2 regions of the Paenibacillus sp. OSY-SE genome follow, and region 1 is predicted to be linked to the other one. Evidence: riboswitches for the same ligand, from Rfam matches in the RefSeq annotation. Region 1 holds a riboswitch; the other holds the start of a gene.
What was found. Region 1 has a riboswitch for glycine ahead of A372_RS0112050 (amino acid carrier protein). Riboswitches for the same ligand answer to the same signal wherever they lie in the genome.

Region 1 (10,581 bases):
AACTCTTTGAACAGCTGCTGTGCGGCAGCGTCAGCGGAAACCTCAAGCAAGATATGATCAGGATCGAAATCCGGCAGCAGTTCTCTGGATATGGCTTGCGGTCCTTCCTTTCCTTGTCCCATGTTTTCCAATCCTTTGGCAGGTTTAATCCCCAAGTCTTCGTAAAGCAACGAGCCGTAATTACGGTCTAGCCCGTATACTCTGAATTCTTTTTTGAGCACGCGCAGAACCATTACGGTTTCATCTCCAAGAGCTTGCTTAACCTTTTCTTTCGCACTGGCGGCTTCTTGATTATAGTTGGAAATAAACGCGTCAGCTTCTTTTTCCCGTCCTGTCGCCTTGCCGAGCTGCGACAATTGATCTTGCCAGGTCGAATTTCTAAAATTAAGCACAATCGTTGGAGCAATTTTCTCAAGTTCCTCCTTTTTCCCCTGTATAAGCTCCTCCTGTGCAATAATAAGGTCTGGTTCAATGCTCACGATCGCTTCAAGGTTGGGATCTTGAGAATTGCCTAAATTTTGTGTGTTGTTCAAGAGATCAGCTACATGAGGGAGAAACTCTTTTCCTTTTTGGGTGACAGCACCTACAGGAGTAATTCCCAAAGCAAGCAAATCGCTCGTAAAAGGAATGGATAGCACCGCAATCCGTTTGTCTGATCCTGCTGCTTTGGCATCCTGCTTATTATCGATGGCATCAGCTTGAGACAGTGTTGCTTGCTCCGTTCCGCCTTGTGTATTCGTCGACGCTGCCCCGCTGCAAGCCGTAACAACCATTACTAGCAAACAACATATGAAAGTAAACATCATGGTCCGATGGCGTGTAAACATTTCGAAAAAACCCCTTTGAGTTGAATTATTATGTATGATGATAATGATAATCATTATTATGACAACATTCCTCTGAAAAATCCATGTCATATCTTTAGATTTGAATTTGGATTATCTTCACCTTAATGCCGTGAGCAGCGTCACCGCTTCGTCCAACTGCTGATCGATAGAACGTGGAGCATATACCATCCATTTGTCCCAATCCAACACATATACCCGATTATGCTTGACCGCCGGATGCTGGCTCCAGCCCTCGCTCGCTTGCCATTCTTTTAATCTGCTTTTTGCCTCTCCTTCCGTCTTGACCACGATGAAAAGATGATCGGTTTCGTAATCAGATAGATTTTTTGTGGTTGCAGACGTCCAATTGAAGACCGTACCAGGCGTATGCTTATCCATTTCTTTTCGTATCCGCTCTGGAGGTGTTAATTGCAAGGAACGATAAAACACATGCCCGATGTTGCGTGCGCCGTAAAGCTTCACTTCGTTATCGACAAGCGTGAGCAGCCCGACCGTTCCATCGCCGATAACCGCTTTTACTTTTTTTTGCTCGCGTTCCGCTCTCTGTTCGTGGCGTTCAATCCACTCTCGAGCTGCCTGTTCTTTGCCCACAAGCCGGGCTATTTCATGCAAATGTCCGAACAAGTCCAATCGCGTCCAGGGAATCGTCACAACCGGTGCAATGTCACCTATATACTTTCTCATTTGCAGCGAAATGTGGTCCTTGCATAAAATCAAATCAGGCTTTTGCTTCAATAAAGTTTGCCTGAAGTCTTCCCATACCCGATCATAGACCGGCTTGGTCATGGATGGCGATTCCTTATCGATGTGTGTTGCGAATGGCTTTACGCCTAGCGTTAATAAATGATCTGTATAAGGATGCGAAAGAGATACGATATTGCTATGATGTTTCTTAATGTACACGGTTGGCGCTATGCCATTGTACACTTTGAACCTCCTGCTGAAATAAAACTCATCTTTATATCCAACATCACGGGCGATGTCACGAATTTTCTCACGCGATACCAGCAAGTGCACCTTTGCCTGGTTCATACGCAAATCGGTCAAATACTCGATTGGGCTTTTCTTCAGTTTTTGTTTAAAAAGCTGGGAATAGTACGAGGGGTGCATACCCGCCATGTCCGCCAGCTTCCCTAGGGTGATATCCGTATGATAAGTCTGCTGCATGTACTGAATCGTGCCTTCTAGCGATTTTTCGGTGCGCTCGGAAATAGGCGCCGCTTTGTTATCCAATAGTACGCACAGCAGCTCATGCAAGTACAATTGCTTGCGTGAATCTTCCATTTCGTTTAGAGAAGCTCTGCCCCTAGTCAATAATTGAATCAGATGCCGAACGCGTTGGTACTGCTTGACCCGTATTTCCCCATGTTCGGGAAGCGTTGACTCCTTCTCATACACTCTTCTCAGCTCGGTCCATTCCGTAACGCGAAACATGTCAAACGCAATTCTGCACAGACTCAGACATTGAGTCGGGTCGCTCTCAGCTGCAAGTGCGAAGCCAGCAGGCAACAAATAAACGGATTTCCGTGATAGATCTATCGGTTGAAGTTCATCGTTCATGTATAATTTTCCGTGACCCTCCGTCACGAACAATAAGGTATGAGAAGCAAGCTCATGTCTCTCCCAGCCCGACGTAGCATCGACTGCTATGCATTCGATTTGTTTGATTTGAAGCAATGCTTTATGTAAAAAAATATGATGTTTCCCTTCGTCCACTTCTCTTTCCTCCAGCTTCATCTAAATCTAAACATAATGATTTTTCGATATGAGTAAGAATGATTCTCAATGTCAGGTTCTTATTTTCTCATGCTTGGTTCCATCTGTCCAATGTTCACAGCACAGAATTAACAAGTTGCCTTGATTTACATAAAAAAATCTCGTCTCCCTAAGAGACGAGATGAACTCACGGTACCACTCTTGATAACAGATTGAACAACAAAAGAAGCAGCTCCAACCTTTTATCCTCTCACTTTTTATGTGTTTTCATATGCTTCAGATAAAGACGAGTTTCCGTCACAACCACACCGGATAGACCTAGCAGCGCGACGAGGTTCGGCAGAGCCATTAAGCCATTCACAATGTCCGAGAGCTGCCAAATCAGCTCAAGCTTGATGAACGCGCCCAGACCGATCAGGACGATGAACACGATGCGGTAAGGCAGAATGGATTTGACTCCAAATAAATATTCCATGCAACGTTCGCCGTAATAATTCCAGCCTAGAATCGTGGTAAAAGCGAACAGTATAAGGCAAAACATCAAAATGATGGATCCATACGGCATAGCTGCATCAAACGCCGCTTGGGTCATCTCTGCCCCATCAGTCGAGCCGTTCCAAACCCCGGTTATAATCAATGTCAATCCCGTCAGAGAACAAATAATAATCGTATCGAAAAATGTGCCCGTCATGGATACAAGCCCTTGCTCCGCAGGCCACTTCACCTTTGCCGCAGCTGCCGCAATCGGAGCGCTGCCCAGACCAGATTCATTGGAAAATACACCTCTTGCGATACCATTCCGAATCGCCATCATGACCGTTGCGCCGAGGAATCCGCCCCCTGCTGCTGTCGCGTTAAAGGCGCCATGTAATATGAGCGACAGCGCATGAGGAATCTGATCCGCAAAAACAATAAGGACAATGCTGCTCGCTATCAAATAAATAATGGCCATCACAGGTACGACTTTGGTCGTTACATGCGAGATGCTCTTGAGCCCCCCAATTGTCACCAATGCTGTCAAAAGAGTCACAACACCCGCCGTAACAACTACGGGGATGCCCAAGCTTGACTGCGCGGAAGACACGATTGCATTGATTTGCGGGAAGGTGCCCACTCCAAACAGTGCAACCAATACTCCGCTCACGGCGAAGAAAACGGCAAGCGGTTTAAATTTAATGCCCAAACCTTTTTCAATGTAATACATAGGGCCGCCCGATATCTGTCCATTATCGTCAATCTTCCGAAATTTTACGGCCAATAGTCCTTCTGCATACTTGGTTGCCATTCCAAAGAACGCCGCCATCCACATCCAAAATAACGCACCAGGTCCACCTATTTTAATCGCAGTAGCTACCCCGACAATGTTGCCCGTACCGATCGTTGCCGCCAAAGCGGTAGCCAGCGCACCAAAGCTGGTTACGTCACCTTCGCCTTCATTTTTAGCTTTGAACACGAGCTTTAGGGCAAGAGGCAGACGAATCACCTGCAGCAATCCAAGGCGGAATGTAAATATAATTCCCGTTCCTACCAACAAAATAAGAAGCGGCGGCCCCCATACAAAACGATTCACGCTGCCTAACCATTGTTCTATCATGTGCATAGAAATTCCCCTCATGATCTTTATTTATTGCCGAACGACATGAAAAAGAGCCAAATCGGTTGATTTGACTCCGGGGACATTTTTGCAGAATAGCAAATACGAGAATAAGTGAGATTAGTCACAATTCCAACGCAAAACGATGCCTGCACTTCTGCAATCCCTGTCCTTTTACCTGAGAGTTTTAACGTGTGAAATCACCCGTATTGCCCCTTCGGTGCTCCATGACGGAGTCTCTCCAGAGTCCTGTCCATCTACGGTCCTGCTTGCATTGCATTCGAATTCTTCATTCGATAATTCAAGCGCCTGAGAGCTTTACCCCTTCGGCCAGACTGCTGCCTGTCTCCCGTAAACTTCATCCAGCTATAAAGTTTTATACTACATTATAGAGAACAGACTATCATTTCGCAAGGCTGATTAAATGGTAATATATCCCCCGAGGCTCTCTTTAGCCTTCACTTATGCACGTTCATGAATATATGCAATGAATATGCAATAAAAATGTACATTATGCGTATTTCTCCCTTTTCTACCCATAGAGCATAATTGATGGGCCTCCAGGGTGAATAAAAAATCTCGCCTCATGAAGAGACGAGATGAACCCGCGGTGCTATTCATTTTATCGAATTAGGCTAAATCTTTCACTCCGGCAATCGGTAAACAGCGAACGGCTCTCCATAGCGGAAAGGATAACTGATTTGATCCAGCTCTTCCAGTTGATTCGCATCCAGCTTTATCGAGATGCTGTGCAGATTCTCCTCTAGTTGTTCAACCTTTGTAGCACCAACGATAACGGTTGACACGGAAGGTCTGTGAATGAGCCAAGACAGGGAAAGCGCACCGGGAGTGCAGCCTAAGTCGTGAGCAACACTGCTAATATTTCTGCTCAGAGCAATGCGGTCATCATTAAGGAACTTACTAAAATTAGGATCGGTTTCCGCCCGCGAACCTTCCGGTACCGCTTCCGTAGAACTGTATTTCCCGCTCAAAATACCACCGGCCAGCGGAAAATACGGGATGATGCCAATCCCCTGATCCTGACATAGAGGGACGAGCTCTTGCTCTGAAGTCCGATCGGCGAGAGAGTAGCTTGTCTGAATGGACACATAGCGGTTCAATCCAAGGTGCTCACTAATACCTACAGCCTTCATCAACTCCCACGCGGCATAATTCGACGCCCCGATGTATCGTATTTTTCCCGAACGAACCATGTCGTCCAATGTTCTTAACGTTTCTTCCAGCGGTGTATGGGGATCGAACGTGTGGATTTGATAGAGATCGACATAATCCGTCTTCAACCGCATCAGACTGTTGTCCAGCTCTTGCTGCAAGTGGCAGCGCGACGACCCGCGATCATTCGGACCTTCCCCGCGAACTAACCCGGCTTTTGTCGCCAACACCACGTTATGACGTCTTCCTTCCAATGCCTGTCCGATAATTCGCTCTGATTCGGAATTCGCATAAATATTGGCCGTGTCTATAAAATTGATCCCGTGATCCAAAGCCTTATGTATAATTCGGATCGAGGTCTGTTTGTCGGAACGTTTCCCGAATGCGTTCGTCCCTAATCCTAATGCAGACACTTTCAACCCGCTATTGCCAAGGCGGCGAAAATTCATGATAACCAGCTCCTCTTTTCAATATTCATAGTGCTGTTTATATGTAGCAATTATACCATAATGGAACAAACTTACGATTGGAGAAAGGACGTTGAACTTGCTTAGGCTGAGCAACCATTCGTTGCTTGCAGAGCGAACGGCGTTTCTATAATTCCCCGACAAATGTATGGATTGCAAAAAAGCCGTTCCCTGGTTAAATTCCGAGAAGCGGCCTTAGTTTCATCTTGTCTGATTGGAATATTGCAGAGGAGTCAGACCTGTCGTTCTCATAAAAAGCTTCCCCAATCCGGACTCATCCGCCACCTTCTCCATAAAGGAAGGGACGATTTCCATTTTTAGAAAAGATAACAGTTGTCCCCATTGGCAAGAGTGCCTCTCTCCCACAGGGAATATTTGAATGTCGCCTGATGCGGCAATCCCTTCCTGACTGCCTGCATTTTCGAATGCATGCAGCTTCATCGGACTGCTCTGAACTTGCGTTTGTTTTTTATTTTTTGTATTCTTTACTTACCGGTAAGTATTAACAGAAGAAGAAGGAGCCCAGTCTGTGAACAATACGGAGACTTACAAAAGAATCGTAGACACCACCTACGCCCTTTTTGCCGAGCATGGGATTGATAAGACAAGTATGGCCATGATTGCCAAGGAAGTAGGTATTACCAAACCGGCCGTCTATTATTATTTTAGCTCTAAAGAAGAACTAGTGGATTTTCTGTTCGAGGAAATATGTAAAGAAATCGATTTTGCAAAGTATTTTACGATTGAAGCATATACGAAAAATAATTTCCAAGCGAAGTTGTTGTCCGATGGCTTTAAAATGATTCAGGATCAAGAGAATGATGCTTTTTTCTCTCGGGTCATTAACGAGTATATCTTGGTTTCCATCCGAAATGAAAAATATCGCCAAACGTTTTACAGCATTACAGAAGGGTTCATGAACGGGTTCGTTGACTTATTAACGAAAGGTGCGCAATTCGGAGTCGTTACGAATGAGAAGCTGACAACCAAGGCACAATTACTCTCGATGGTTATTGATAACATCGGCAATTATATGCTCATGGGATTCAATATCGATTACAATGAGATTTGGGCTGAAGCCGTCCATAATGTGTTCAAAAGTGAAGATTAATCTCGATAGCCAGATCGTAGTTTAAAATGTCAATTGCAAAGCGCAGGGGCGGTCTCAAAAGTAGTTTTTCTACTTAAGGGACTCCCCCGCTTTTTGTTTCGTTAGATTTTTCTCATCAAGGCTTCAAGCGGCCCTCGTGTAAATCTGCTTCTCCAAATGTACGATAACAAAGCGCTTGCGGAAAAGAATGCGAGCGAATAAAGGATCGAAAACGCGAGCGTCTGATTTTCTAACTTTCCTAGGAGTGCCAATAGACCTATCCCTATAAATACATGGCTTATATAATGCGTCAGAGCCAGCTGACCAGTCCTGACCATCGTGATGGTAAACCAGTGATCGGTGAATTTTTCGGCGAAATAGATACAGACAACAATCACTGCCACCGCTGTGCTTGAACTGGATAATATATAAAATAGATTAGGCGGATAAGTCTTGGTTGAAAACAGAAATTGTGCTGCATCGAGTCCGATGGCCGAGCTGGAAACCTTGATGAGATAAAAAGCAAGAGCCTCCAAGACGACAGCTGTTATTATCGAGTAACATACGATTTTTTTGCGATAAGCACGGTCCATTACATTCTGTCTCCCCAACCACATGCCAAGCAGGAAGAAGCAGAACCATGGAAACAGCGGATGATATCCGTTGTACAGCAAATTGCGAAGGAATCCTTTGATTGTCCAAAAATCTAAGTAATCCATAAATGGCAGCAACGGGTTCCAGCCTTGCCAATAATTAAGCGCGATCTGCATAAGTTGAGCGGTGAACAGAAAACCCAGAAAAGCTGTAAGGATCGTCTTGTTCGAGGACAAGATGAAAAAGGAGGCAATCAGCATATACAGGCCGTAATAATGTAAAATGTCTCCGCTCCAACCAAAGAGGTACAGCAGCATTCCTACACTGAATAAAAACAAAGAACGCTTCCAGATGCTTTGTCTATAATCTTGAATGAGTAAAGGATTATTAGAGGTTCTTGCTTTCCTAGTCATTAATGAAATTCCAACCCCTGCTAACACGACAAATACAGCAGATGCCCTTCCTTCAAACAAGCCTGCAAAGGCAATAAGCCAATCGGGTCCATTTTCACCTGCATTCATTACTGTCTTAAAATTCACAATCATCATGCCAAGCATCGCGAATGCCCTTGCTATGTCAAATCCAACAATTCTTGACGAAGGTGCGCTCATGTAATCCCCCTTTCTGATGAATCAAACTTTACTTACCTACCGGTAAGTAAATAGTACACGCAAAGCAAAGCAAAATCAAGTGGCATGCATAATAATGAAAATAACAAAAACGAACCCGCAACAACCGCGGATTCGAATTCGCAATATCATCGGCAACAAAATCACTTTTTCGCTATTTTAACGCAAGTTTCTTTTTCCACGTCAGTTTGGCCCCTAAGCAGAGTCCCTTTTTTATTTTCTTGAAAATGATGTTTCAGACAAAAAGAACAGCAGCCCAAACAGCATAAACATGCCGATGCCTCCGATCATAAACAACGCCATGAGCCATCTGAAATTATCCTTTAACAACTGAAGGATTGTATGAAGAAATATACGGATAGGAACAGGCTTTTTCTCAGGCTTCTGCGGCTTCTTAACAAAAAAGAGGACCAATGTAATGGAGATGAAGCAGAGCACTGGTATAGACCAGAATGGAAGATACCAGACAATAGCAACCAACGCGGATCCCAATATAGGACTTAATACTTTGCCAGAAGTATTGGCCGTCTCAATCATGCCAAGTCCGCTGCTGACGTCTTTCTCATTGTCGAACATATCACCGACCAGAGGCAGCACGATGGGAATGTAATTGCCTCCGTATCTCAGGAAGGACAGGAATTAACATGGAGTTGCCTAACGTCATGATGAGAGGGATAGATGAAAGAGCTAATAAATCAGCCCGTTTGCAAATCGACACCTCCATACAATTAATGAATTCAAATCTCTTCCTCAGGTTAATCTGTGCAACTGATATAAAAGTTATACTTATCAATTCCATAAAAGAATCTTATATGTAATAAAATGGTTTGTACCAAGAACATGGGCATTGGTCTGACATTTTCAGCGAAGCCGACATTCAAGATATTTGTCGGAGTGCTCTATATCGTGAATAAATAACTGCTCCAAGTCTAAAATAGGTCTAGCACGATACTTATTTCAAATAGAGGAGTGGCTAAATACCTGATGTCAACCAAGCTATATGTCATACGCCATTGTAGGGCCCAACAGGGCCTGACATTGAATGATCCCGACACGCCTCTTACGCGAGAAGGTGTTCAACAGGCGAAGCTGCTAGGTGAGTTTTTACAGCGCCAAGGTGTAGTAAGTACAGATAACCTTCTCTCTAGTCCCTACCGTCGTGCGTGTGAAACGGCGAACATCATCGCTGAAAAATTACAGCTTTCGGTGTCTATCAATGACAAATTAAAGGAGCTGAATTTGGGTAATGTCAGCCGTAATGAAGATATAGGGGCCATCCTGGCCGAATTACGTGTGCATTTCGAACACCCGGAAAAGAAATTTCCCCAGGGAGAGTCAAATCATGAGGTGCAGCAGCGGGTTAGCGAGCTGGTAGATCAACTTTTACGGGGCGGTGAACAACAAACGCATCTATTGGTTACCCACCAGATTACAATGACACTGCTGCTGCAGCGTTACGATGCTCGATTCGGTTTCGAGACGTGCATGGAACTGACGAATCCTGATGTTTTCTTGATTGAATTTGCAGATGGAGAGGTACAACAAATACGGCATATTTGGACCTAAAACGGCTGAAAACTTTTATTCGTTTCATTGCAGACGATATGAGATTTGCACAACTCTATTTGTTCACTGTTACATATTTGTACTGGTATTCTATTTTTAGGGATAACTTTATTTATGTGGGATAAGTTACATATGTAAATAAATTTATATAACGGAGGATGTACGATGCTTGAACGAAACGATGTGCTCACGAACGAAGAAGTTACGTTCGAACCCGATATAAGGAACCTTCCGCAATGTGTTGAAGATGTCAGAAAGGCCGTCGTTTCCAATATTCCCGGCCCGCCTGACCCGACGGATTACCACCAACTGCGCGGCAGATTGGAAGCAGTACGCAGAAAGCTGCCTGTTCTGTACCGGGACGCAGTCGTCGAACCATTCCTTAGAGCGTTGGATCAACTGGGTCCAGAAGGGTTCACCGATATTTTAATTCACGATCCCCGTCGCGAAGGACCAGCCTTTCTGCTGTTCGATGTCGCACAAACCATACTGCAGAACGGTGAAGGCTACAATGCGGATGCCACTGAAGCTTTTCAGGAGATGGTGAGCGATCTGTACGACGGTTTTTTAAGCGCTGAAGACAGAGCGAGAGTGAAACGTCCAGACTTGAGCATGATACCGCCGCTCGTTAAGTGGGGGAAGCCGGAATTCGGTCCGTATACCATCCCGATTGACGGAACAGCCCAGATAGGCTTGAAAACGGGTATCGTAAGTCTTCCTCCCGCTCATGCCCAACGGGGCCTGCTGGCCTGGTCCAGCTTGGGCCACGAAACGGGCGGGCATGATATTTTGCATGCCGATACGGGACTGCTTGAAGAATTAGCGGATACGGTACGAGCGGCTCTTCTTGCGAACAATCTCGGAGATGATTTGGCTGAATATTGGGCTCATCGTATAGACGAGA
Region 2 (10,581 bases), on a different contig from region 1:
GATATGCTTGTCGTCGATGCCGATCCCGTTATCCTTCACCGTGAGCTGTACCGTATCACTTGTTCGTGTTAGCGCCAGCGTAATGATCCCCGATTCTGGCTCTGTATGCTGTACGGCATTGTAGAACAGATTGAGAATAACCTGCTTCATCTTATCGGTATCGAACCGGCACATCACATGATCGGATAGTTCGAATTCAACATGTCGGCTGCCAGCTAATAAACGCAGCTGTGGCTCCATGTCTTGAATCAACTTATCCAACGCGCCTTCCGTCAGTGCAATGTCAGGTGTCCGATCAAGCTTGGCGAGCAGCAGCAAATCCCGTACCAGATGATTAAGACGCTCTGATTCGCCATACATGCTGTGCAATGCTTTTTCAAGCTGCTCGGGCTGTTGGGATGCGCCGCGCAGCAACACCTCCAAGAACCCATGGATCGAGGTCAGCGGAGTCCGAAGCTCATGAGACGCATCTGCTACGAATTGACGCATCTGTTCTTTCGCTTCCTTCTCCGCTTCAAATGACGCCCGCAGCCGCTCCAGCATGCGATTGAACGATATCGCTAGCCGATCGATTTCTTGTTGACCCTGAATCGTATTGAACCGTTCATCCAGATTGCCCGCATTGACGTTCTCCACGGCATGTACCATGTTCGACAACGGATGCAGCGTTCTTTTTAGCACAGGCAAAAAGGTCAATAATCCAGCTAGCAGCGCGAACACTGCAAGCACGATAAAAATGAGCAGCTGTCGTCCCAGCTCGTCTTTCATCGGGCCCGTACCCGCACTAATCTGTACGATTCCTTTCACCATCCCACTTATCTGAATGGGGTGCAGCACCACGATTTGCTCCTCACCTTCAGCATTGCGGACCACTTGATACCCCAGCCCTTCCCTTCGCGGGGCAGGATTCGATTGCAGCAAACTGTTATATTCCTCATCTGATAGACGCGGAGCCGCTCCCGCGCTCTTCCATTCTGACAGAACGGAGTAGCTGCCGTTCTTATCGATGAACGCGATCGAGACTCCCGGCATAAATACAACGGGAGGCGTTCCTCCATCCTGACTCCATCCGCGGCCTGCCTTCCAGCCTCCCCGATACCCTTTATTAGGAACAGGCACGCCGGCCTGCCGCCACGTTTCCGGAGGAATGGACATAGCCTGATTCCGCAGACTTTCCGCCTTGTTTTGATACGTAAATTGACGCATGAACACATATTGGAACAATCCGATCAGAACGAGCAGAACGGCCAAAATGAGCAGCGATCTCGACAGTAGCTGCCAACGCAATGAGCCGAACAGTTGGCGTCTCTTGCTCCCATCCTTGCTTAACCGGATCATGTAAGATCCACCCGATACCCGACGCCCCGTAGCGTTCGAATCAAGCGATGCTCGCGATCGTGCAATTTCTCCCGCAGCGAACGGATATAGACTTCCACGATATTCTCGTCACCACCGAAGTCGTACCCCCACACCTTGTCCAAAATAACCAACTTGCTCACCACAAGCCCGTGATTGCTCAGCATAAACTTTAACAGCTCATACTCGGTTGGCGATAGCTCCAACACACGGTTGTCCATGCTGATTTCCTTGCGTCGATCATCGATGCGAAATGGCCCGAGGTTGACCTCACCTACAAGATGCGGAAATTGGTTCCGGATTCTTGCATGGATGCGGGCCAACAGCTCTGCGAAGCTGAACGGCTTCACCATGTAATCGTCCGCTCCGAGCGTAAGACCTCTGATGCGATCGTCGACTTCATCTCTGGCTGTCAGCATAATGACTGCCACTTGATCCATCTTTTTGAGCATACCGCATACTTCAAAGCCGTCCATCCCTGGCATCATGACGTCCAGAATGACGACATGGGGTTGAAATTCTTTCATCAGCGTAATGGCCGCGATTCCATCTTGACTCGTCCTTACCTCGAACCCTTCGTTCACAAGCCCAAGCTCCAGAAATTGCAATATATTCGGTTCGTCATCCACAAGCAATACTTTAATTCCCTTCAACTGCTGCATAAGTATCCTCCGCCCCCGATGTCTAGTGGCACCATTATACAACACCGATATGAAAAAAACCTGAGCGCAAGCTGAAAGCCGCCTGAATGACAGAATCAGCTCAAATAAAGGAGCATGCCGTTTTTTTCCCGAGCCGCAGTGATGTAATAATTCTGATTATTCGATCCCAACAATATTCGTCCCCTTCATAACCACGCAGTAAAATTTGATCATTGGATGTCGTCTTTGCTCACCACTGTTCCTATAAACACGACGCTGGCGTGACCATATCCCTCGCTGCATCCTGCATTGGATTTCGTACAGTAGAACAGCAGCGTACACCTCTTTACAACGGGTTGCATTGGAGTTTATCCAATGCTTTGGCACTCATTCAGCAGCATTTGCTGAGGCATGTCCAAATCCACTGCACAAAGTACAGTCAATTGCCATTTAGCCGCCCAATCCGTACATTCTGCTGTATATATTCCAATGGGGCTTGCTCGATCGTCGAAGGTTACCGCTTCACCAAGCATCAAGACGTCATAACGAAAAGGCCTCCCCTTTAAAGGGAAGGCTTGCGAAATGGAGGAGTTATATTTAATCATTATATGCTTCCACATCCGATTGCATAACATCCATGAGCCATTCCTCAAGGCTATGAAAAAGGCTTGTTCTTGGCCAGATCGGTTCCAACTCCCTGTCCCCGCTCCAAGTTAAAAAAATGAACTTGGACATAGATACAAGATTCGAATACTATCATTTCCTGCTATACGAGGAGACGAAGCAACACCACCACACGATGGTGTACAAATAGCCACACACTACATAAATTGCCCATAATGAGCCTAGGAACAACTGGTTAACCAAGTATTCCAGTTCTGTCATGCCTTCGCTTCTTCCGAGCGAATTCAAGAAAAAAACAATGAAGCCGCTGATGAGAACGGCGACATGAATCCACGACATCAGCGTTAATCGCCTTCTGCATATACTATACACGCTTGCCGCTAAACTGATGCCTAAAATTGTGTAGCTCAACGCCCATACCCACGCTGCATTTGTGGCCCACATTAGACCCTTCCTCCTGTTTATTCAAAGTTTCAATACAATTGAGCATTCTAACGCCACGTAAGTTGCTATAATGTCTTTCCAGGTTCGATTCTCTCAAGCAGGGTATACGGCTTCGTCTCCCATACTTCGTATGGAATGTAGCGGCCCTGCATGGCGTCCAAGATTCGTGATTTAAAATGGGGCCGCTTCACAAAATCATCAATATTCGCTTCGGATAATTCGATAAAGCGCGCTGCCTTTATTTCACTGTCCTGCTTGACGATATCGCCGCGGACATGGTGTGCACGGAAGACGACGGACACAATGTCACTCGTCTGATTGAAATAAACCCCTGTAATCCCGAGCGGTTCAATGATGATGCCCGTCTCCTCCTCGACTTCCCGACATACTGCTTCATGCAGAGGTTCACCTTCCTCCACTTGTCCCCCTGGCATCTCCCACGTATTAGATCGATTATGGGTTTGCACGAGCAACGTATGTCCCGCTTCGTTCTGAATCAAAGCGGAGACGGCTACGATGTGCCTCGGCACATCCGACATTACAATTCCCCCCTCATAGATGATGTTAAAAAACGGCCACTTTAAACACGATATGCATTATTCTGGCTTTACGCTTTCAATAGCCGCGAAGAAAACGTCCAAAAGCTCTTTATCGAACTCTGCTCTCACATACTCACCTATCTGGTCCAATTCTGCATCCGTTCCATATTCCAAAACCGGGCGCCCTTCGCACTTCAATACGGTACAATTGAACTTCTCTTGTACTTGCTCGATGACAAAATCCTGATCCACTAACGTCATTGGTCCCTTCACAGCAGCCTACCCCTTTATTTTCTTATTCTAGCAATCTTTCCAGCATTCATGTTCAACATTTCTTCGACTTCGATGCGAACTAATGAGTTAGGCGATCCACCGCCTGTATAGATACATTCCAATTCGGTTACTTTAGGGTCGATCAAAAACAATGCATCATATCCAAAGGAGGGCACTCCACCTGCAGGATAGCCTGTTCTCTCCAGCACCTCCGCTTCTTCAGCCAGCCTCGGTCGATCGATGTCGAGCGCTTTGCTTACTCTCGAAGTGCTTGCCCGGTCCTTTCCATGCACGATCGCAACAATTAATCTGCCTGCGTTATCTATCATGCAAATGTTTTTGACGAATTGATCTTCCGATCCGTTTACAGCAATAGCCGCGTCTTTCACCGAGTGGCAAGACTGCTCCAACACCAAATGCTCGGCTTTCAGTTGATTCGCAGCAATAAACTCATTCATTTTTTGTTCAAACTTGTACATATTTATTTGACCTCTCCTTAGCTGGAATTCAAGTTCACTAAGACCTCGCTGCCTCAGTCCTCGCTGCTTTTCGTTTTCTTATTTATATTCCATCCATTACCCTCCGCCGCAAAAAACTGATGTTGCGATGTTCCTGCCCGGTGATTAGTCTTCAATACAGAGCCTTTTCCATAGATAGCGCTAACAGCTTTGTGGCATAGCCTTTGCGCCGCTCAGACGGTCGAATACCATTGTAATGTCGGACTGACTAATTGCAAATCGTCCACAATAACATCCCTATAATTCTCTGGTTCATCATTGCATATTCTGTATACTCTCTAAATCACCTATATTAATTACCGTTATCTCATCGTCACAGGCAAAATCGATAAAGTATAGACTTTTCTTATCCCCCGTCTTCAAAGCGGGATCATTGAAATCTACCGTTTCTAATTCATTTCCGTTCTTCTTTACGATATACGTTATTCTTGTAGCACCATAAGAATCAGAAAGATTAGCATGCTTCTCACCATAATTAGCCAGAAGTTGTTCTAATGAATCTCCTAAACCAATTTCTCTGTACGTTTGAAATCGATTCGATTGATTATCATTAATGGATAGGAAAAATTGGACCACGACATCATCTCGATAAGCGATGCGCAATCCGCCATATTGGTACAGGTTAAACTGGATTTTGTCCTCTTTGCCGTACAGCTCCGTAATTTCTTGTTTAGTCATGCCTATATGTAACAAGTCTCCCGTTTTGGTGTCTATAATTTGAAGGTCGTCGCTTGTATATTGGTCAGGCTCGTATTGCGTTTTTATGACCGCTTCACTATCATCGGTGTTGAGAGATACAGTGAATAGCAATATTAAAATAATGATGCCAAAGATGCTTGAATGCAGTCTAGTTTGTCTGTTCAATCGAATTCTCCTCAAGCATCACTCCGGGTACTTCATCCTCTTCCATCGCCACAAAATGATACTCGTCTCCCGGAATTTTAAGCAGCTGTCTCGCTGATTGGTCTAAGCCAATCGGTTTAAACAAGACCTCATATAGTAATTCCTCAGACTTGCTTATTTCTTCTGCTTTGCTTGTTAGTTTGTAGTTCATACACCTTACATCCATTCTAGTAATTTTTAAGGAGATCTGTCTTTTAGCTCTTTCCGTCTGTTAATTAGGTCGCAAAGTTTACCAGCTGTCTTAACACAGTATGTCCTCTTTTCAATTATAACAATTTTTTTCATAAATAGAGCAACTTCATCAACATCATTATTAGTGTAAAATGATAAGTCAATTCCTTCAATCTCAAATCACTGTATCGTTCGTGATCGTCTTCCTCGTTCATTTCTTTCTTAATATATGGTATTTCTAAGTTTTTTAAGCTTATGTTAATCGTAACCTTGTTCAGTATTTCTTCTTTACTAACTTCGAATTTTTGGTCAGAGATGTAGCCAAATTCACTGTACAGAATACAGTCTATATGCCGTTAGCCGCCCAATCCGTACACCCTGCTCTATATTTTCCAATGGGGCTTGCTTCGACCGTAGTAGTTCTTATATATGATTCCAGACACCACGCTCTATATCCTTTCTTGCGAATGCAAAAACACCCCCCACTGATCGCATAACGCGATTACTGGGAGGTGTCGCTTGCTATCTCGCTGCTTGTGCTTAATCGATAAGCTCCTGATATTTCTCCGCGCTTAACAAATGCTTGAGCGCTTCCTCCATGCTGCCTTCGATCTCGAGTTCGGCAAGCCAACCACCGTCGTAAGGCGCGCTGTTCACCTGTTCCGGCGCATCCTCCAGCCCGGTGTTCACCTTCGTAATCTTTCCGCTGACAGGACAATACAGCTCCGATACCGTCTTTACCGATTCAATTGAACCCATGCTGTCACCCGCAGAAAGCGTGGAACCGATTTCAGGAAATTCAATAAATACGATATCTCCCAATTGAGCCTGTGCATGATCGGAAATTCCGATGCGTACGGTGCGTTCATCGACGACGAAAGCCCACTCATGTTCTTCGCTGTACAATAAATTCTCTTTCACTTCACTCATGCTAACGCCTCATTTCTTCATCATAATTGTAGTTGGTAGTGTAGATACGCATGTAAAAAAAAGACAAGAAAAGGCCTTATTCGCCCTCTTCTCTGTCCTCGGTACCTGAGAGTTTGTGCTCGATCCTGCCGATATGGACACGATCGAATTTACCCCTTGGGTGGCTAATGCGCTCTCCAGAGCTGCGTCAGATGACGGTACATGTACCTGAGAGATTAATTGCCAATCGGCAGGTTGGCAGCTTGCTCCTTCGGTGCCGGCACAAGGAACCCCGTGTCGGTCTCTCCCAATCATCTTCATCCGCGTTGTATGAATTTAACAAGGTTGCATTTTACATCAATCTAGGTTGTTCAAAAACACGCATCTATAGCGTAGTTCAGCCTTCGATATATGTCAATATTTCGGACAACATTTTTTTCAATCCGCAAAAAATGGATTGACAATGTGTGGAAGCATCAAGTAATAATGTAGGTATAACAACTGCACACGCGAATGATGGTAAGGGGAGAGATTACCGCACTCAGGTAACGCCGAAGGAGTAAGCCCATACGGGTGAATCTCTCAGGCAAAAGGACTTTTACCGGACGCATCTCTGGAGAGAACTCTTTCACTAGAGTCACCCAAGGGGAAACTCGGAACGTTCGCGTATGCGAATGCGCGAGGTAACTCTCAGGTACAAAGGACAGAGCGGAAGGAATACAGTAGGCGCAGGCATGCTGGCTTTCTTCTGCCTGTCTTTTTATTTTATCAATACCTAACTAATAAGACGATCGAGGTGAAGTCATGTCACAGTTAAAAAGAACACCGATATTCCCGTTATACGCCGACTATCCCGGCGCTCGCTGCATCGACTTCGGCGGATGGGAACTGCCGGTGCAATTCAGCGGCATTCAGAAGGAACACGAAGCCGTCCGCACTCAGGCAGGCTTGTTCGACGTCTCCCATATGGGCGAATTTATGGTAAGCGGTTCTTCGGCAGAAGCCTTTCTGCAGCACGTGACGACGAACGATGTCACCCGTCTCGTCGACGGGAGAGCACAGTATTCCCTCTTATGCAATCCGAACGGAGGCGTCGTCGACGATATTCTCATTTATCGGCTGGCTGCAAATCATTACATGCTGGTGGTCAATGCTTCCAACATTGACAAGGACTTCGCATGGCTTCAAGAACATCTCCCTGCCGACGTCGTCCTAGAGAATAAGTCTGACAGCACGGCATTGCTCGCGCTGCAAGGTCCTAATGCGCAAGCGATCGCGGCTCATGTTACGGACGCGCCGCTGGCTGAGCTGAAGCCTTTTCAATTTGTGACGGACGCTGCCGTCTGCGGCGTGCGCGCCTTGATTTCCCGTACCGGGTATACCGGGGAAGACGGATTTGAGCTGTATGTAGCAGCAGAAGACGCGCCTCAGGTATGGACAGAGCTAATGAGAGCAGGCGAAGCGCACGGGCTTGTACCTGCTGGGTTGGGAGCGCGTGATACGCTGCGGTTCGAAGCGAAGCTTCCGCTATATGGGCAAGAAATATCGGCCGACATTTCGCCGCTTGAAGCAGGACTTGGTTTCTTCGTCAAGCTGGATAAGGGAGACTTCATCGGACGGGAAGCACTCGCCAGCCAGAAGGCTGATGGGCCTCGCCGCAAGCTTGTCGGAATTGAAATGATAGACAAGGGCATTCCACGCTCCCACTATCCTGTATTAATCAACGAGAATCCTGTTGGCGAGGTAACGACGGGAACGCAGTCCCCTACACTCAAGCGCAATCTAGGCCTTGCCTTAATTGATGCCGCTTACAGTGAGCTGGATACGGAAGTAATGGTCGAAATTCGCGGGAAGCAGCTGAAGGCCCGTGTCATCAAAGCCCCATTCTACAAAAGAGCGACGAACTAAACAGAAGGAGCGAATCCAACTATGAAGCATCGCTATATCCCGATGACGGCACAGGACCAAGCGGACATGATGAAGGTCATCGGCATCTCCTCCATTGAGGAACTATTTCAAGATATCCCTGCTTCCGTTCGCTATCCGGGCGTTCTGCCGATGTCCGAGGCGCTTGACGAAGCAGCCCTGCTGAAGCATATGAAGGAATTGGCGGATAAGAACGCCGACTTTGAACGATATACCAGCTTCTTGGGCGCCGGTCTCTATGATCATCATGTGCCTGTCGTTATCAATCACGTGGTGTCCCGTTCTGAATTCTACACGGCGTACACCCCGTATCAGCCTGAAATTAGCCAAGGTGAACTGCAGGCCATCTTCGAGTTTCAATCGTACATTTGTGAATTGACTGGTATGGCTGTGGCCAATGCCAGCATGTACGACGGTGCTACTGCTCTGGCAGAAGCAGGCGCACTGGCCAGCGGAGCGACGAAGCGCAAGGAACTCATCATCTCGCGCGCTGTCCATCCGGAAGCCCGCCAAATCGTGCGCACGACTGCGCGCGGTCTGAATCTCGATGTCGTGGAAGTCGATTACAAGGACGGCGTCACCGATCTGGAGGAGCTGCAAGCTCTTGTGTCGGAGGACACCGCAGCCGTCATCGTTCAATCGCCGAACTTCTTCGGCTGCATTGAGGATTTGCGTGCTATCGAGCCGATCATTCACAGCAAGAAAGGATTGCTCGTCGTCAGCACCAACCCGATCACCTTGGGGCTGCTGGAAACGCCGGGCAAGCTGGGCGCGGACGTCGTGGTCGGCGATGCGCAGCCGTTCGGCATTTCCGCTTCACTTGGCGGCCCGACATGCGGCTTCTTCGCAGTGGCAGAACCGCTCATGCGACGGATGCCGGGACGGATCGTCGGACAGACGAAGGATATCGATGGCAAACGCGGATTCGTCTTGACGCTGCAAGCCCGAGAGCAGCACATCCGGCGCGAGAAGGCAACGTCCAACATTTGCTCCAATCAGGCGCTGCTTGCGCTGTGCGCATCCGTTTATTTGTCGACAATGGGCAAGACAGGAGTTCAGCAAGTCGCGAACCTGAATGTGCAGAAGGCTCATTACGCCGCTGGCGTATTCGCACAACAATCCGAGCTCGCGCTCGCTTTTGACGCGCCTTTCTTCAATGAGTTTGTCGTTAAGCTGCCTGATGGCGCAAATATAGATGACGTTCAAGCAAAACTGCTGGATAACGGTTATATCGGTGGATACGACCTGGGCATAGCCTATCCTGAACTGCAAGGTCATATGCTCGTCGCCGTTACCGAGCGAAGAACGAAATCCGAAATCGATCAATTTGTGAACCGATTGGAGGCATGTCTATGAAACCGGACAAAAAGCTCATCTTCGAACTCAGCAAACCCGGACGTGTCGCCTATTCTTTGCCTGAGCTCGATGTTCCCGAGGTCAATCTCGGAGAACTGATTCCCGAATCTATGCTCCGCAGTCAACCTGCCGAGCTGCCTGAAGTGTACGAGGTTGATGTAATCCGCCATTATACGGAGCTTTCGCGCCGTAATTTCGGCATCGATAATGGCTTTTATCCGCTTGGTTCCTGCACGATGAAGTACAATCCGAAGATTAACGAAGATGTAGCCCGCTTCACCGGCTTCGCGAAGATTCACCCGTATCAGCCGGAACAGAGCATCCAGGGAGCATTGGAGCTGTTATATACGCTTCAGAACGATCTCGCCGCGTTAACAGGCATGGACCAAGTGACGCTTCAGCCTGCGGCAGGCGCCCATGGCGAATGGACGGGCTTGATGATGATTCGCGCCTACCACGAGAGCCGTGGCGAGACCCGGACGAAGGTCATCGTGCCAGATTCCTCGCATGGTACGAACCCAGCCAGCGCAACGGTTGCCGGCCTCGAGACGATTACGATTCAGTCCGACGACAAAGGACTGGTTGACCTTGATGCGCTCCGTGCTGTCGTCGGTCCCGATACAGCCGCGCTTATGCTGACGAATCCGAGCACGCTCGGCTTATTCGAAGAGCATATTGTCGAGATTGCCGAGATCGTCCATGAAGCAGGCGGCCTTATTTACTACGACGGCGCGAACTCGAACGCGATTATGGGCATTACCCGCCCGGGAGACATGGGCTTCGACGTCGTGCACTTGAACCTGCACAAGACGATGAGCACTCCGCATGGCGGCGGCGGTCCGGGTGCAGGACCTGTCGGCGTGAAGAGCAAGCTCATTCCGTTCCTGCCGAAGCCAATCGTGGCCAAGAAAGAGGATGGAA

Region 2: it holds a riboswitch for glycine, as region 1 does, so the genes downstream of both, gcvT (glycine cleavage system aminomethyltransferase GcvT) here and A372_RS0112050 (amino acid carrier protein) in region 1, are expected to answer to the same signal.

What each region holds. Positions count from the first base shown of each region.
Region 1 covers NZ_ALKF01000175.1:42,699-53,279, reverse strand. Annotated here, with positions in the region: gene A372_RS0112060 (ABC transporter substrate-binding protein) at 1-827, opposite strand, end outside; gene A372_RS0112055 (AraC family transcriptional regulator) at 945-2,564, opposite strand; gene A372_RS0112050 (amino acid carrier protein) at 2,815-4,164, opposite strand; glycine riboswitch at 4,315-4,413, opposite strand; gene A372_RS0112045 (aldo/keto reductase) at 4,803-5,780, opposite strand; gene A372_RS0112040 (hypothetical protein) at 6,000-6,239, opposite strand; gene A372_RS0112035 (TetR/AcrR family transcriptional regulator) at 6,328-6,909, shown strand; gene A372_RS0112030 (DUF418 domain-containing protein) at 7,011-8,093, opposite strand; gene A372_RS38585 (MFS transporter) at 8,325-8,687, opposite strand; gene A372_RS0112015 (histidine phosphatase family protein) at 9,096-9,677, shown strand; gene A372_RS0112010 (hypothetical protein) at 9,843-10,581, shown strand, end outside.
Region 2 covers NZ_ALKF01000166.1:33,678-44,258, forward strand. Annotated here, with positions in the region: gene A372_RS0109005 (sensor histidine kinase) at 1-1,338, opposite strand, end outside; gene A372_RS0109010 (response regulator transcription factor) at 1,335-2,018, opposite strand; gene A372_RS0109020 (hypothetical protein) at 2,754-3,065, opposite strand; gene A372_RS0109025 (NUDIX hydrolase) at 3,131-3,604, opposite strand; gene A372_RS0109030 (hypothetical protein) at 3,662-3,877, opposite strand; gene A372_RS0109035 (aminoacyl-tRNA deacylase) at 3,892-4,356, opposite strand; partial or broken gene A372_RS37290 (GNAT family N-acetyltransferase) at 4,517-4,585, opposite strand; gene A372_RS0109040 (hypothetical protein) at 4,651-5,259, opposite strand; gene A372_RS0109045 (hypothetical protein) at 5,243-5,449, opposite strand; gene gcvH (glycine cleavage system protein GcvH) at 6,010-6,399, opposite strand; glycine riboswitch at 6,586-6,698, opposite strand; glycine riboswitch at 6,892-6,986, shown strand; glycine riboswitch at 6,987-7,095, shown strand; gene gcvT (glycine cleavage system aminomethyltransferase GcvT) at 7,183-8,286, shown strand; gene gcvPA (aminomethyl-transferring glycine dehydrogenase subunit GcvPA) at 8,308-9,660, shown strand; gene gcvPB (aminomethyl-transferring glycine dehydrogenase subunit GcvPB) at 9,657-10,581, shown strand, end outside.